Regions from separate parts of the Streptomyces sp. NPDC096046 genome, predicted to be linked through region 2. Evidence: riboswitches for the same ligand, from Rfam matches in the RefSeq annotation. Region 2 holds a riboswitch; the other holds the start of a gene.

Region 1 (8,008 bases), on a different contig from region 2:
CCACCCCCTGCCCCCACACCGGCGTGCCCCGGCCGGCTGCCGCGCCGCCGTCACCAGCCGCCACCCGGCCCCGCGGTGCCGCGCCGCGCCAGGGCGTCCCTCTGGTTCTCCCGGCGGCTCGTGCGACTGACGGCCCGGGCCCGCACACGGGGTCGCGCCCGATTCGCCGGAGGCGGCCGGGGCGCTGCGCGAGCCGCTGGGGGACACCGGCCCCGCCATCCTGCTCGCCCGGCTGCGGTCGCGTACACCCACCGGGTCGCCCGCTACCGCGAGTTGCTCGCCGTCGTGAAGGGCGTCGGGCACGAGGCGGCGTACCGCGAGGAGTTCACCGGGGTGGTCGCCGCGCTGGAGGCGCGCACGGCCGGTTAATCTGACCTGCGTCAAACGCGCGTCACGAGGACGCACAGCACGAGATGAGGGGCGGATCGGTGGCGGACATCGAGGAAGCACGCAAGCAGTTCGAGCAGATCGATACGGACGGTGACGGCTTCATCACCGCTGCCGAGTTCAAGGCCGCCCTCGCCCGGTCGGGCGACTGGAACGTCACCGAGTCGGTCGCCGAGGTCGTCATCAAGACCCGCGACCTCAACGGCGACAAGCAGCTGAGCTTCGACGAGTTCTGGGCCTACCTGAACAAGTAGGCGCCGGTTTTCGCCGAGTGGTGGGGCCCGGTCCGCGGTCGCGGGCCGGGCCCCACCCTCATGTCCGTGGGCGGCTCCTCCGGGAGGCCCCACCCGGACTCGGAATAGCCCGCACGCCGCGGAGGTTGACCCCGGTCACGAAGGCCGCACGAGGCGCTGTTCATCTCCGGAAGGGCAAGGCGAGGACATGAAGATCGGCATCATCGGAGCCGGCAACATCGGAGGCAACCTGACCCGGCGGCTCACCGCCCTCGGGCACGACGTCTCCGTCGCCAACTCCCGGGGGCCCGAGACGCTCACGGCCCTGGCGGAGGAGACCGGCGCGACGCCCGTGACGGTGGGGGAGGCGGCCCGCGGCGCCGAGGTCGTCGTCGTCACCGTCCCGCTGAAGGCGGTCCCCGACCTTCCCCCCGGCCTGTTCGACGGTGCGGCGGACGGCCTCGCGGTCATCGACACCGGCAACTACTACCCCCGGCAGCGCGACGGCAGGATCGCCGGGATCGAGGACGACGGCCTCACCGAGAGCCGCTGGACGGAACGCCGGATCGGCCACCCGGTCGTCAAGGCATTCAACGGCACCTACGCCCAGGACATCCTGGACCGGCCCCTCCCCGCCGGCGACCCCGGCCGCCTGGCCCTCCCGGTGGCGGGCGACGACGAGGCGGCCAAGGGCAAGGTACGGGACCTGATCGACGCGCTCGGCTTCGACACCGTCGACGCGGGCGGCCTCGACGACTCCTGGCGCCAGCAGCCCGGTACCCCTGTCTACGGCCTGCGCGGCGGCGTCGAAGCGGTCACGAAGGCCCTGGCCGAGGCGTCCCCGGAGCGCGCACCGGACTTCCGCGGTTAGGGCCTGCCGTTGGATCGGCTCGGCCGTGAGGTCCGGTTCTTCTCAGCCGACCCGAGCGGGTGGCACGGGCCGCTGTGAACCGGCGTGGAAACGTCGGGTTCGCCGAGCGGTGGGGCTGTGGCCCGCGCCCCGCGCCCCCGGCTCAGCACTCGATGATGTTCACCGCCAGCCCGCCCCGGGCCGTCTCCTTGTACTTCACCGACATGTCCGCGCCCGTGTCCTTCATCGTCTTGATGACCTTGTCCAGGGACACCTTGTGGGAGCCGTCGCCGCGCATCGCCATGCGGGCGGCGGTGACGGCCTTGACCGCGGCCATGCCGTTGCGTTCGATGCAGGGGATCTGGACCAGGCCGCCGACCGGGTCACAGGTGAGGCCGAGGTTGTGCTCCATGCCGATCTCGGCGGCGTTCTCGACCTGTTCGGGCGAGCCGCCGAGGACCTCGGCGAGGGCCCCCGCGGCCATGGAGCAGGCGGAGCCGACCTCGCCCTGGCAGCCGACCTCGGCGCCGGAGATGGAGGCGTTCTCCTTGAAGAGCATGCCGATCGCGCCCGCGGCCAGCAGGAAGCGGACCACGCCCTCCTCGTCGGCGCCCGGCACGAAGTTCATGTAGTAGTGCAGGACCGCCGGGATGATGCCGGCGGCGCCGTTGGTGGGGGCGGTGACGACCCGGCCGCCCGCGGCGTTCTCCTCGTTGACCGCCATGGCGTAGAGGGTGATCCACTCCATGGACAGGGCCAGCGGGTCGCCCTCGGAGCGCAGCTTGCGCGCGGTGTTCGCGGCCCGCCGGCGCACCTTGAGACCGCCCGGCAGGATGCCCTCCTGGGACAGTCCGCGCGCCACGCAGTCCCGCATCACCCGCCAGATCTCCAGCAGGCCCTCGCGGATCTCCTCCTCCGAGCGCCAGGCCCGCTCGTTCTCCAGCATCAGCGCGGAGATCGACAGGCCGGTCTCCTCGGCCAGGCGCAGCAGCTCGTCACCCGTGCGGAAGGGGTACTTGAGCACGGTGTCGTCGAGTTTGATGCGGTCGGCGCCGACCGCCTCCTCGTCGACGACGAAGCCGCCGCCGACCGAGTAGTACGTCTTGGTCAGCAGCTCCGTGCCCGAGGCGTCGTACGCCCACAGCGTCATGCCGTTCGCGTGGTACGGCAGGGCCTTGCGGCGGTGCAGGACCATGTCGTCGTCGAAGGAGAACGCGATCTCGTGCTCGCCGAGCAGGTTCAGCCGGCCGCCGGCCTTGATCGCCTCCACCCGCTGATCGGCGTTCGAGACGTCCACCGTGCGCGGCGAATCGCCCTCCAGGCCGAGCAGCACCGCCTTGGGGGTGCCGTGGCCGTGTCCGGTCGCGCCGAGCGAGCCGTACAGTTCCGCGCGGACCTGTGCGGTCGGGGCCAGCAGCTTCTCGTTGCGCAGCCGCAGGGCGAACATCCGGGCCGCCCGCATCGGGCCGACGGTGTGGGAGCTGGACGGGCCGATGCCGATCGAGAACAGGTCGAAGACCGAGATGGCCACGGGGGGAACTCCTGACTACGGGGGTGGTGCAGAGGGGTGGGTGCCGCGCCCGCTTGTGGCCGGCGCGGCGCCCGAAAGGTTTCTTCGCGGCCGTTGCGAGCCGCTTGTTACGCGTTCAGACCCGGGTACAGCGGGTGCTTGTCGGCCAGGGCCTTCACCCTGGCCTTGAGGGCCTCCGCGTCGTAGGACGGCTTCAGCGCCTCGGCGATGACGTCCGCGACCTCCGCGAAGTCCTCGGTCCGGAATCCGCGGGTGGCCAGGGCCGGCGTGCCGATCCGCAGACCGGACGTCACCATCGGCGGACGCGGGTCGTTCGGGATCGCGTTCCGGTTGACGGTGATGCCCACCTCGTGGAGGCGGTCCTCGGCCTGCCGGCCGTCCAGCTCCGAGTGGCGCAGGTCGACCAGGACCAGGTGCACGTCCGTGCCGCCGGACAGGACGTCCACACCCACGGCCCGGACGTCGTCCTTCACCAGACGCTCGGCCAGGATGCGGGCACCCTCCAGCGTACGGCGCTGGCGCTCCGTGAAGTCCTCGGAGGCGGCGACCTTGAAGGCGACGGCCTTGGCGGCGATCACATGCTCCAGCGGACCGCCCTGCTGACCGGGGAAGACGGCGGAGTTGATCTTCTTGGCCAGTTCGGCCGTGGAGAGGATCACACCGCCGCGCGGGCCACCGAGGGTCTTGTGGGTCGTGGTGGTGACCACATGGGCGTGCGGCACCGGGTTGGGGTGCAGCCCGGCCGCGACCAGCCCGGCGAAGTGGGCCATGTCGACCATGAGGTACGCGCCGACCTCGTCCGCGATCCGGCGGAACGCGGCGAAGTCCAGCTGCCTCGGGTACGCCGACCAGCCGGCCACGATCAGCTTCGGCTTGGCCTCCTTGGCCAGCCGTTCGACCTCGCCCATGTCGACCCGGCCGTCCTCGCCCACGTGGTAGGCGACGACGTCGTAGAGCTTGCCGGAGAAGTTGATCTTCATGCCGTGGGTCAGGTGCCCACCGTGGGCGAGGTTCAGGCCCATGATGGTGTCGCCCGGCTTGAGCAGCGCGAACATCGCCGCCGCGTTGGCCTGGGCGCCGGAGTGCGGCTGCACGTTGGCGTGCTCGGCGCCGAACAGCTCCTTGACGCGGTCGATCGCGATCTGTTCGACCACGTCGACGTGCTCGCAGCCGCCGTAGTAGCGACGGCCCGGGTAGCCCTCGGCGTACTTGTTGGTGAGGACCGAGCCCTGCGCCTCCATGACCGCGACCGGAGCGAAGTTCTCCGAGGCGATCATCTCGAGCGTGGACTGCTGGCGGTGCAGCTCGGCGTCGACCGCCGCGGCGACGGCCGGGTCGAGCTCATGCAGGGGTGTGTTCAGGACGGACATGGGGCTACGACTCCTCAGCCGGCGGAGAACGCGGTGTACTCGTCGGCGGAGAGCAGGTCGCCCGGCTCGTCCGTGACGCGCACCTTGAACAGCCAGCCGCCCTCGAAGGGGGCCGAGTTCACCAGCGACGGGTCGTTCACGACGTCCTCGTTGACCTCGGTGACCTCACCGGAGACCGGGGAGTACAGGTCGGACACCGACTTGGTCGACTCCAGCTCGCCGCAGGTCTCGCCGGCGGACACGGAGTCACCGACCTCGGGAAGCTGGACGAACACGACATCGCCGAGCGCGTTGGCCGCGTGCTCCGTGATGCCGACCGTCGAGACGCCGTCGGCGGCGGCCGACAGCCACTCGTGCTCCTTGCTGTAGCGCAGCTCTTGGGGGTTGCTCATGGCCTGGATTCTCCTGTACGCGCGGGAGTGCTGTGAAAGGGGGACTACGGGTGAGCTGGGACGACGGGCACGGGTCGCTGCCGCGGCCCTTCGGCCAGTGTCTACTTCTGGCGCTTGTAGAACGGCAGCGCCACGACCTCGTACGGCTCGTGACTGCCCCGGATGTCCACGCCCACGCCGGTCGTGCCGGGCGCGGCGTGCGCGGGATCGACATAGGCCATCGCGATCGGCTTGCCGAGGGTGGGGGAGGGGGCACCGGAGGTGACCTCGCCGATCACCTCGCCGCCGGCGACGACCGTGTACCCGGCGCGCGGGACCCGCCGGCCCTCGGCGACGAGGCCGACCAGGACACGCGGGGGGTTCTGCTCGGCCCGGGCGGCGGCCTCGCGCAGGGCCTCGCGTCCCACGAAGTCGCCCTCCTTCTCGAACTTCACCACCCGGCCGAGCCCGGCGTCGAAGGGGGTCAGGGACGTCGACAGCTCGTGCCCGTACAGCGGCATGCCCGCTTCCAGGCGCAGCGTGTCACGGCAGGACAGCCCGCACGGGACCAGGCCGACGCCCTCGCCGGCCTGGGCCAGGGCCTGCCACAGCTCGACCGCGTGCTCCGGCTTCACGAACAGCTCGAAGCCGTCCTCGCCGGTGTAACCGGTGCGGGCGATCAGGGCCGGCACGCCCGCGACCGTGCCGGGCAGACCGGCGTAGTACTTCAAGCCGTCCAGATCGGCGTCCGTGAGCGACTTGAGGATGCCGGGGGACTCAGGGCCCTGCACGGCGATCAGCGCGTAGGCGTCCCGGTCGTCGCGCACCTCGGCGTCGAAAGCGGCGGCGCGCTCGGTCAGCGCGTCCAGGACGACCTGGGCGTTGGAGGCGTTGGCGACGACCATGTACTCGCTCTCGCCCAGCCGGTAGACGATGAGGTCGTCCAGGATGCCGCCGTCGTCCCGGCAGATCATGGTGTACCGGGCGCGGCCCGGCTTCACTCCGCCGATGTTGCCCACCAGGGCGAAGTCGAGGAGGGCGGCGGCCTGCGGGCCGGTGACGGTGATCTCACCCATGTGGGAGAGGTCGAACAGTCCGGCCTTCGTCCGCACGGCGGTGTGCTCGTCGCGCTCGGAGCCGTAGCGCAGGGGCATGTCCCAGCCGGCGAAGTCGGTCATCGTCGCGCCGAGCGAGCGATGCAGGGCATCGAGCGCGGTGTGACGGAGTTCTCCTGTACTGCTCACAGTCGGTCGTCTCCCAGGGCAATCACGGGCGAGGTCGGTCCTCCCCATCTGTCATCGGAACCTGAGAGGTTCGCCATGACCGCGCTGGTCCATGGCTTGCACCTTGGGTGGGGCCACGCCCTGCCGGGACAGGGGAGGGCCCGCTTTTCAGATGTGCCTCGCCCGCGCGGTAACGGGGCCTGAGAGATTCAAGGGAGGGACTTGCTCCTTCGGCGCCCCAGCTCTTGCGGTGCTGGGGACTCTCCCGCGCGGATTCAAACGGCCGGTATGCAGTTGGCGCGCACATCATTGCACGCATCCTTCCGGTGCGGCAGGGGGACCTTTCACAGGGAGTGCACGAGTCCCGCCCGCCGGACTCCGCGACCTGTAGCAGCCCTGTTGCAGGACGAGGACGTAAATGAGAGGCCTGCCGCATTACCTTCTCTTTACACTCGGCGGGGATTGGGACTCCGTACCTGGCCCCAGGGGAGGACGATCACGGTGAACAGGACCACCGCGTACGCGACGACGGGCATCGCGCTGCCCGAGCAGCCGGCCGCCGCTCCGGCCCGGGCGGTCCGCGCCCCGGTGCCGGCGCCGGTCGTCCGCGATCTGCGTGACCGTGCCGGGCGCGGCCCGCGCGCGCTGCTGTTCGGACCCCGCGACCTCGTCGTGGTCACGGGTCTGCCCGGCAGCGGCAAGTCCACACTGATGCGGCGCACCGTGCCGGACCGGCGGATCGACTCCCAGGACACCCGCGACCGCTGGGAGCGCCGCATGCCGCGCGCCCTGCCGTACGCGCTCTACCGCCCGCTCGTCCGCCTCGCCCACTACGCCGGGCTGCGGCGCGCCCTGCGCACGGGCGAGGGCCTCGTCGTGCACGACTGCGGCACCCAGGCCTGGGTCCGCCGCTGGCTGGCCCGCGAGGCCCGCCGCCGGGGCGGCACGCTCCACCTGCTGCTGCTCGACGTCACCCCCGAACAGGCGCTGGCCGGCCAGCGCGACCGAGGCCGCGGCGTCTCGCGCTATGCGTTCCTGCGGCACCGCGCGGCGAGCACCCGCCTGCTGCGCGCGGCGGAGCGCGGCGACCTCCCCGCCGGCTGCGGCTCGGCCGTCCTCGCCGACCGGGCCGCGGCCGACACCCTCCGCAGCATCGGCTTCACCGGCTGACGGGCCGGGGGCGGGAGCCGGGCCGGTGGACCGGGGGCGACGGGGTGCACGGGTGCCACCCGTCGGTGGCCCCGGCCACGGCTGTGGGGTCTCGGGCGTGTGGGTGCCCCGCGGGCGGCACCGGCCGCGGGGCACCGGGTGTGTCGGTATCGCCGTCGGCGGCCCCGGCCGTGGCCATGGGGTTTCGGGCGTATGTCGTACGTCGGCGGCTCCCGGCCCCTTACGGGTGCCATCCGCCGACGGCCCCCAGCCTCCCCTCACCCGCTTCACACCCGACCGCGCCGCGCGCCCGAGCCGTTAGCCTTTTGAGCCACAGCAGTGGTTCCAGGCAGGCGGTAGGCAGATGGACTTCCCGGCGGAATTCTCCGCGGACTTTCCGGCGCAGACGCAGACCCACCCGCACAGCGGTTGGCCCGGCAACGAACTGGAGGAGGTGCTCTCGGCCTCCCTCGGCGCCGGTCCGGCCGCCGGCGGGCGGATCGTCGAGGTGCTCGGCCGGAGCTTCGTCTGGGTCCCGCTGCCCAGCGGCGGCGGCCCGCACAGCGGTCCTCTCGACCTGCCCGGCATCGAGATCGACGGCCAGGCGTTCGTGCCGGTGTTCAGCTCCGAGGAGCAGTTCCGCCAGGTCGTCGGCTCCCACATGGCGTACACCATCGCCCCCGCCGTGGAGTTCGCCCGTGGCCTGCCCCCGCACGCGGGGATGGTCGTCAACCCGGGCGGTGTGGTGGGCATCCCGCTCCCGCCGCCCGCCGTGGCGGAGTTGTGCCGGGCCGGCCGGACCCCGCTGGACGGCCCCGCGAGCGGCGGCCGGGTCCGTCTCTTCGAGCCCGACTGGCAGGACGACCCGGTGGATTTCCTGGCCACGGCGTCCGC
Region 2 (8,008 bases):
GCCTCGGGCTGCAGCGGGTGGTTCGGCAGATAGGGGGCGAGGTGCTCGCGCACCGCGACCGGGCCGACACCCGGACCGCCGCCGCCGTGCGGGATGCAGAAGGTCTTGTGCAGGTTCAGGTGCGAGACGTCGCCGCCGAAGTGCCCGGGCTTGGCCAGCCCGACGAGCGCGTTGAGGTTGGCCCCGTCGACGTAGACCTGCCCGCCCGCCTCGTGGACCTGCGCGCAGATGTCGGCGACGTGCTCCTCGAACACACCGTGGGTGGACGGGTAGGTGATCATCAGCACGGACAGCTCGTCGCGGTACTGCTCGATCTTCGCCCGCAGGTCCTCGACGTCGATCTCGCCGTCCTCGGCGGTCTTCACGACGACGACCTTCATGCCCGCCATCACCGCGCTGGCGGCGTTGGTGCCGTGCGCGGACGACGGGATCAGGCACACGGTGCGCTGCTCGTCCCCGCTGGCCCGGTGGTACCCGCGGACGGCGAGCAGGCCGGCCAGCTCGCCCTGCGACCCGGCGTTCGGCTGGAGGGACACCTTGTCGTAGCCGGTGATCTCGGCGAGGCGGTCCTCCAGCTCGTGGATGAGGGTGAGGTAGCCCGCGGCCTGCTCGGCGGGCGCGAAGGGGTGCACCTGCCCGAACTCGGGCCAGGTGACCGGCTCCATCTCCGTGGTCGCGTTGAGCTTCATGGTGCAGGAGCCCAGCGGGATCATGCCGCGGTCCAGCGCGTAGTCCCGGTCGGCGAGCCTGCGCAGGTAGCGCAGCATGGCGGTCTCGGAGCGGTGCTGGTGGAAGACGGGGTGCGTCAGGTAGTCGTCGGTCCGCAGCAGGGCGTCCGGGAGGCTTTCGTCCGTGGCCGCGTCCAGCGCCTCGATGACGCCCTCGACACCGAAGGCGGCCCACACCGCCCGCACCTGGGCGCGTGTCGTGGTCTCGTCACAGGCGATCGAGACGTGGTCGGCGTCGACGGGGCGCAGGTTGACCCCGTGGTCCCGGGCGGCGGCCACGACCTCGGCGGCCCGGCCCTCGGCGCGCACCGTCAGGGTGTCGAAGTAGGAGCCGTGCACGACCTCGACACCGCCGCTCGCCAGCCCGGCGGCGAGGACCGTGGCATACCGGTGGGTGCGCCGCGCGATGCCCTTGAGGCCCTCCGGGCCGTGGTAGACGGCGTACATGCCCGCCATGACGGCGAGCAGCACCTGAGCGGTGCAGATGTTGCTGGTGGCCTTCTCACGGCGGATGTGCTGCTCACGCGTCTGCAGCGCCAGCCGGTACGCCTTGTTGCCGTCGGCGTCCACGGACACACCGACGAGCCGCCCGGGCAGGCTGCGCGCCATCTTGTCCTGGACGGCCATGTAACCGGCGTGTGGCCCGCCGAATCCCATGGGCACCCCGAAGCGCTGCGTCGTCCCGACCGCGATGTCCGCTCCGAGCTCACCGGGGGACTTCAGCAGCGTCAGCGCCAGCAGGTCGGCGGCGACGGTGACGAGCGCGCCGAGCTCGTGCGCCCGGTCGATGACCGGCTTGATGTCGCGCACGGCGCCGGAGGCGCCCGGGTACTGGATCAGCACGCCGTTGATCTCGCGCTCGGCGATCTCGGCGGGGATGCCGTGGCTGAGGTCGGCGACGACCACCTCGACGCCCGTCGGTTCCGCACGGGTCTGGATCACCGCGATGGTCTGCGGCAGTGCGTCCGCGTCGACCAGGAACAGCCCCTTCTTGTTCTTGCCCAGGCGCCGTGACAGCGCCATGGCCTCGGCGGCCGCGGTGCCCTCGTCGAGCAGCGAGGCACCGGAGGTCGGCAGCCCGGTCAGGTCCGCGACCATCGTCTGGAAATTGAGCAGCGCTTCGAGCCGGCCCTGCGAGATCTCCGGCTGGTACGGCGTGTAGGCCGTGTACCAGGACGGGTTCTCCATGACGTTGCGCAGGATGACCGGCGGGGTGAACGTGCCGTAGTAGCCGAGGCCGATCATGGAGCCGAGGACCTGGTTGCGGTCGGCGAGGGAGCGCAGCTCGGCGATCACCTCGGCCTCGCTGCGGGCGCCCGGCAGGTCCAGTGCCTCGGCACTCGCGATCACGGCCGGGACCGCGGCGGCGGTGAGCTCGTCCAGCGAGCCGTAGCCGACGTGCGCGAGCATCTTGGCGCAGGCCTCGTGGTCGGGGCCGATGTGGCGCTGCTCGAAGGGGACTGCCTCTTCGAGCTCGGAGAGCGGAATGCGGTGGGCGGTCATTACGGAGGCCTCCTGGTCGACACGACCTTCGAGGGGCACCACGGCACGGGTACCCGAACGGCCTCCCCCTCTGTCATCTCAACCTGAGAGCTTCACCGGATCGCCCGAAGGCCTCCGGTTTTCACCGTCGGTGAGAGCGGAAGCCGTCGACACCCGCCCTGCTTTCCAGAGTGACCTCGTCCGTGCGGTACGTGAGCCTGAGAGATTCCGGGGAGGATTTGCTCCTTCGGCGCCTCCATGACCTCTGGAGGACTCTCCCGCACGGGGTCAACAGCCGCTGCCAGCGTACCAGCGCGGTCAACGCACGAAACTTCGAGTGGCCGCATCCCCGCTTGTGCCGTTTTGTAGTGCCTACGGATGAGGTGCGACCAGTGGAGGGCCCGTGCGAACCGATATCGATCCGCGCAACCTGATCGGCCGCAAGGCGTTCGACCGCAACGGGACCAGGATCGGCACGATCGACGAGGTCTACCTCGACGACGCCACCGGCGAGCCGGAGTGGGCGGCCATACGGACCGGCCTGTTCAGCAGGGACGCCTTCGTCCCCCTGGAGCCCAGTGAGCTCATCGACGGCGCCCTCCACGTCCCCTTCGAGCGCGCCCTGATCAAGGACGCCCCCGATTTCGGCGTGGGCCGCCACCTCTCCCCGGAACAGGAACTGCAGCTCTACCACCACTACGGTCTTGACGTCGCCGCCCCGCCCCCGCTCCCGGACCACGACTTCGGCAAGCTGGCGGGCACCGACGAAACGGCGTGATCCCCCGCGCCGGACGCCGCCCCTCCCCCGTCCGGCTCCCGTGACACCAACGGCAACGGATCCGCCGCCTCCAGATCCGGATCGTCGACCCGGAAGGTCCGCACGCGCCCCGGCTTCGAGGAGGGCGTCTCGAACCGCACCGTGACCCGCCCCAGGCCGCTGCCCTGCACCCAGCCGTGCCCGAACTCGGCGTGCCGCACGTCGTGCCCGGCAGGCCAGCTGCGCTCGGCGAGCGCCGGCTGCTCCTCGGCCGGCGTGGCCACGCGCTCCTCGACCGGACCCCGCGCGGTCGTCCGCTCCCCCGCTGCCTGCGCGAACAGGTCCTCCTGCGTGTAGTCGGCGAGCCCGCTGACCCCCACTCCGAGCAGCCGCACCCCGCCCGTGGTGTCGACCGACTCCAGCAGTCTGGCCGCCGCCTCCCGGATCACCGCGGGATCGTCCGTCGGGCCGCGCAGCGTCTCGGACCGGGTGAGCGTCGAGAAGTCGTAGCGCCGCACCTTCAGCACGATGGTCCGCCCGGACAGCCGGGCCTCGCGCAGCCGCCGCACGCACCGCTCGGCCAGCCGCTGCACCTCCAGCCCGACGCGCGTCCGGTCGTGGATGTCCACGTCGTAGGTGTCCTCGACAGACACCGATTTCGTCTCGCGTTCCGCCACGACGGGCCGGTCGTCGCGCGCCAGCGCCATGGCGTACAGACCGTGCCCGTGCGCCTTTCCCAGCAGCCGGACCAGCTCGTCCTCGCCCGCCTCGACGATCTCTCCGACGGTGGTGATCCCGGCCCGCCGCAGATGGTCACCCGTAGCCGGCCCGACCCCCGGCAGCGTCCGCACCGACATCGGCGCGAGCATCGCCCGCTCGGACCCCGGCTCGATCACCACCAGCCCGTCCGGCTTGGCCTCCTCCGAGGCGATCTTGGCGAGCATCTTGGAGGCGGCCAGCCCCACCGACCCCGTGAGCCCTGTGACCGCCCGGATGTCCGCGCGCAGCTTCACCCCGGCCAGCCGCGCCGACCGCTCGTCCCAGGCCATCTGGCCGGCCTCCAGGTCGACGAACGCCTCGTCCAGGCTCAGCGGCTCCACCAGCGGCGACAGCGCACGCAGCAGCTCCATCACGCGCTCGCTGATCGACCGGTAGAAGGTGAAGCGCGGCACCAGGTACGCGGCATGGGGTGCGAGCCGCCGGGCCTGGCCCATGGGCATCGCCGAATGCACCCCGAAAACCCGCGCCTCGTACGACGCGGTCGCCACCACGCCGCGCGGCCCGAGCCCGCCCACGACCACGGCCTTCCCGCGCAGACTCGGCTTGGACGCCTGCTCCACCGAGGCGAAGAAGGCATCCATGTCCAGATGCAGGATCGTGGGCGCGGTTCTCACACCTCCGATGCTGCCCTACGCCACTGACAGCACCTCGCGCGACCGCCCGGATCGCCCCGTGGGAAACCGCTCACGGCCCGGTGCGGAAACGTCCCGCCCGGTGCGTCCGGCTTCTGCCCGACGGCTCAGACGGCCCGGTTGCGGCGACGCGCCAGCTCATCCGCCGGGTTGGGCCCGACCAGGGTCTCGCCGGTGTCGATCCGCTCGCCGTGCAGCTGGGACAGCGCGTTCTCGACGTCCCGCCACACCACGCCCACGGCGATCCCGAAGACCCCCTGGCCGCCCTGGAGCAGGGCGTGAACCTCGTCGGGCGAGGTACATTCGTAGACCGTCGCGCCGTCGCTCATCAACGTCATGCGCTCCAGGTCGCTGAAACCGCGTTCCCTGAGGTGCTGGACGGCCGTGCGGATGTTCTGCAGCGACACACCCGTGTCGAGGAACCGCTTGACGATCTTCAGGACGACCACGTCGCGGAAGCTGTACAGCCGCTGCGTCCCGGACCCGTAGGCGGGGCGCACGCTCGGCTCGACGAGCCCGGTGCGGGCCCAGTAGTCCAGTTGCCGGTAGGTGATACCGGCGGCCGCACAGGCCGTGGGGCCGCGATAGCCGATCTGCTCGGACGCCATGGACGCCGTCCCTCCGCTGCTCGGCACCGCCGTCGGTCGCTGCGGAGCGCGCTCGGCCGCGCCACCGGGCTGGGGGCACCCCCCACCGGGGAGGGGTCGTGAGCCGGGGGGAGGGTACGGACCGCTCACCCGGAGACTGCGCTCGGGGCCACCCCCAGCCGTACCGTCGCCGCTGCTTCTCACGCCGACCTCCGTCCTTGACCTGCCTTCTCGACGGTAGGCAGTCACCAGGGGTGCGTCAACGATCGCCACACTCGCCACGCCGAGTGATAATCACCCTGAGAGTGGTTTCCCGTGCCCCACCGCGGGGAAAGGCTAGCCGAATGCGGTCGGCACGGACCGCGTGACGCTCTCACTCGCCGGCGGCACATGCGGGCATTTCACCCCGTCACACACGGCGGGCGATCCCGCCGCGGACCACGTCGTCCGCCGGGCCGCCCACACGACTCACCGACCGCTGCCGCCGACCGCGGCGCTCACTGACTGCTGCTGCCGAAGTCCTCCGGAGAGATCTGGTCGAGGAACTCGCGGAACTTCTCCACCTCGTCCTCCTGCTCGTCCGGAATCGCGATACCCGCGTCGTCGAGCACCGTGTCACTGCCGTAGATCGGCGTCCCGGTGCGCAGCGCGAGCGCTATGGCGTCGGACGGACGGGCGCTCACCTCGACGCCGCTGGCGAAGACCAGCTCCGCGTAGAAGACGCCCTCACGCAGGTCCGTGATGCGCACTTCCGTGAGCTCCTGGCCGACCGCTTCCAGCACGTCCTTGAATAGGTCGTGGGTCAGCGGCCGCGCGGGAGCCATGCCCTGCTGGGCGAAGGCGATCGCCGTCGCCTCCCCCGGTCCGATCCAGATGGGGAGGTAACGGTCGCCTCCCACTTCACGCAGCAGCACGATCGGTTGGTTGGAGGGCATTTCGACCCGGACACCTACGACATCGAGCTCGTTCACACAGCAACCCTAGGCCGTGCTCGGGACGTTTGGGTAGTCGGGCCCGGACCGAGCGCCTGATCCGGCCCCCCGGACCCCCGGCCGCATCAGGGCAGCCGCACCCCGAGCGCTGTCTGCACCAGCGCGGCGTGCAGCTTCACCGTGAGCCCCGCCAGCTCCCTCGTACGATCCTCGGCGTGAGCCCTGGTCTGCGGATTCCGGTGCCGCCGCAGCGGGGCCACCACCTGGTCCACGAGGCCGGCCTCACGGTCGGCGGCGGCCTTCATCACCCGCAGATGCCGCGGCTCGATCCCGAACCGGCCGAGTTCGCCGATGAGCGAGGCGACCGTGACCGCCTCCGCGTCGTAGGCCCCGTCCTCCAGTGGAGTGAGCAGCCCGTAGGACTCCCACTCCTTGAGCTCCCGCTCGTCGACGCCGGCGGCGGCGAGCAGCTCCGCACGCCCGATCCTGGCCACCGTGGGCCCTCGGGACGGCTCGTGCGCGGCTTCACCGTCCCGCTGACGGCACACGACCGGCAGCGGAACCGCATCGCCGCGCTCCATGGCCTCCAGGTGCTCCCTGATGACCTTCAGGGGCAGATAGTGGTCCCGCTGCATCCTCAGGACCTGTCCGAGACGCTCGACGTCGCGGGCGCTGAACTTGCGGTACCCCGACGGGCTCCGCTGCGGCTCGATGAGCCCCTCCGACTCCAGGAAACGAATCTTGGAGATGGTCACTTCGGGGAACTCGTCGCGCAGCACGTTCAGCACCGTGCCGATGCTCATCAGCCCACTGTCCGTGGCGGCGGCGCCGTGACCGGCACCGCCGCTCGGTGTTTGAAGCATGGACCTTCCCTGACGGACGGACCTTCGCTGGGGCCTCGGAGCCCGGTCAGTAGCCCCGCTGGCTCGCGTAGAAGACCAGCCGGTACTTGCCGATCTGCACCTCGTCGCCGTTGTTCAGGGCGACCTGGTCGATCCGCTCACGGTTCACGTAGGTGCCGTTCAGGCTGCCCACGTCGGCCACCGTGAACGAGCCGTCCTGTCCACGGCGGAACTCCACGTGCCGCCGGGACACCGTCACGTCGTCCAGGAAGATGTCGCTCTGCGGATGACGGCCGGCCGTGGTCAGGTCCCCGTCCAGCAGGAAGCGACTGCCCGAATTCGGACCGCGGCGCACGACCAGGAGCGCGGAGCCCAGCGGCAGCGCGTCCACAGCCGCCTGCGCCTCCGGGGACAGGGTCGGCATCGGCGTCTGGCCGGTGGTCTCGCTGTCATAGGCCTCGAGACCGGAAATGGAGATCGTGGAAGTCGTCTCGGAGGGACGCTCCGGCGCCGCACCCGCCCGCAGCGGCGCGCCGCAGTTGGAGCAGAAACGACTGTTCTCCGCGTTGCGGTTACCGCACCTCGTACACACCAGGGCCGACATCGGATCCTCCTGCCGCGGCTGCCCACCGGGGGCGTTGGACGCGTACGGGTCGGAGAACCCTCCACCCGCACCTGAGGTTGACGGTTGCCCGAAACCTATGCCGCCGGGCTGCGCAGGGTCAACCGACGGCGCGCCCTGACCACCGGAAACATCGCCGCCCGGGCCGCCGACCTGGTCCCGGAACAGCGGCCGCTGGCCTTCCGCGTCAGGCTGTGCGCGATGACGAGCGGTGGCGTTGTCGCTGCCTTCTCGCGCGCTCTTGCCGAACAACTTCGCAAACAACTTCACGGGCGATTCCCCTTGACCGAAACAGACCCGCCCGTGGGGCAGGACGAACCCTGACTGAATACTCTGGCCGACCCGGACATCCTGACAACGTCCGTCTGCACCAGACAGTTTCCACCACGCACCGCCCATTCGGTGCGCCGACCCCCCGCAACCTCATGCCCTCGCCCGACGCCGCCCATGCACCCCCGGTTCACTGCGAGGACGACCGAGCGTAGTCAGGCCGCTTCGCTGCTCGCAAGGCGTCCACCACGATCTTGGTCGACCTCTCGATCATCACGGTGGCGTGTTCCTTCTCGAGAGTCTGCACCACGCCTCCGGGGATGTTGAGCGCCGGTTCGAGATCCTGCGGCTTGCCGATGACCTTGAAACGATAGGG

What was found. A riboswitch is a leader RNA that binds a small molecule or an ion and turns the genes downstream of it on or off. The one in region 2 is predicted to bind glycine.
Region 1: another riboswitch for glycine. It lies ahead of gcvT (glycine cleavage system aminomethyltransferase GcvT); the one in region 2 lies ahead of gcvP (aminomethyl-transferring glycine dehydrogenase).

What each region holds. Positions count from the first base shown of each region.
Region 1 is NZ_JBEOSZ010000003.1:234,764-242,771, reverse strand. It holds gene ABTX62_RS04925 (EF-hand domain-containing protein) at 429-641, shown strand; partial or broken gene ABTX62_RS04920 (NADPH-dependent F420 reductase) at 823-1,491, shown strand; gene ABTX62_RS04915 (L-serine ammonia-lyase) at 1,634-3,001, opposite strand; gene glyA (serine hydroxymethyltransferase) at 3,109-4,371, opposite strand; gene gcvH (glycine cleavage system protein GcvH) at 4,386-4,763, opposite strand; gene gcvT (glycine cleavage system aminomethyltransferase GcvT) at 4,865-6,034, opposite strand; glycine riboswitch at 6,025-6,143, opposite strand; glycine riboswitch at 6,144-6,243, opposite strand; gene ABTX62_RS04895 (AAA family ATPase) at 6,467-7,135, shown strand; gene ABTX62_RS04890 (enhanced serine sensitivity protein SseB) at 7,479-8,008, shown strand, end outside.
Region 2 is NZ_JBEOSZ010000059.1:5,528-13,535, reverse strand. It holds gene gcvP (aminomethyl-transferring glycine dehydrogenase) at 1-2,231, opposite strand, end outside; glycine riboswitch at 2,407-2,501, opposite strand; gene ABTX62_RS33410 (PRC-barrel domain-containing protein) at 2,614-2,988, shown strand; gene ABTX62_RS33405 (DNA polymerase IV) at 2,907-4,361, opposite strand; gene ABTX62_RS33400 (MerR family transcriptional regulator) at 4,487-5,170, opposite strand; gene ABTX62_RS33395 (bifunctional nuclease family protein) at 5,464-5,937, opposite strand; gene ftsR (transcriptional regulator FtsR) at 6,024-6,761, opposite strand; gene ABTX62_RS33385 (zinc-ribbon and FHA domain-containing protein) at 6,808-7,761, opposite strand; gene ABTX62_RS33380 (DUF881 domain-containing protein) at 7,823-8,008, opposite strand, start outside.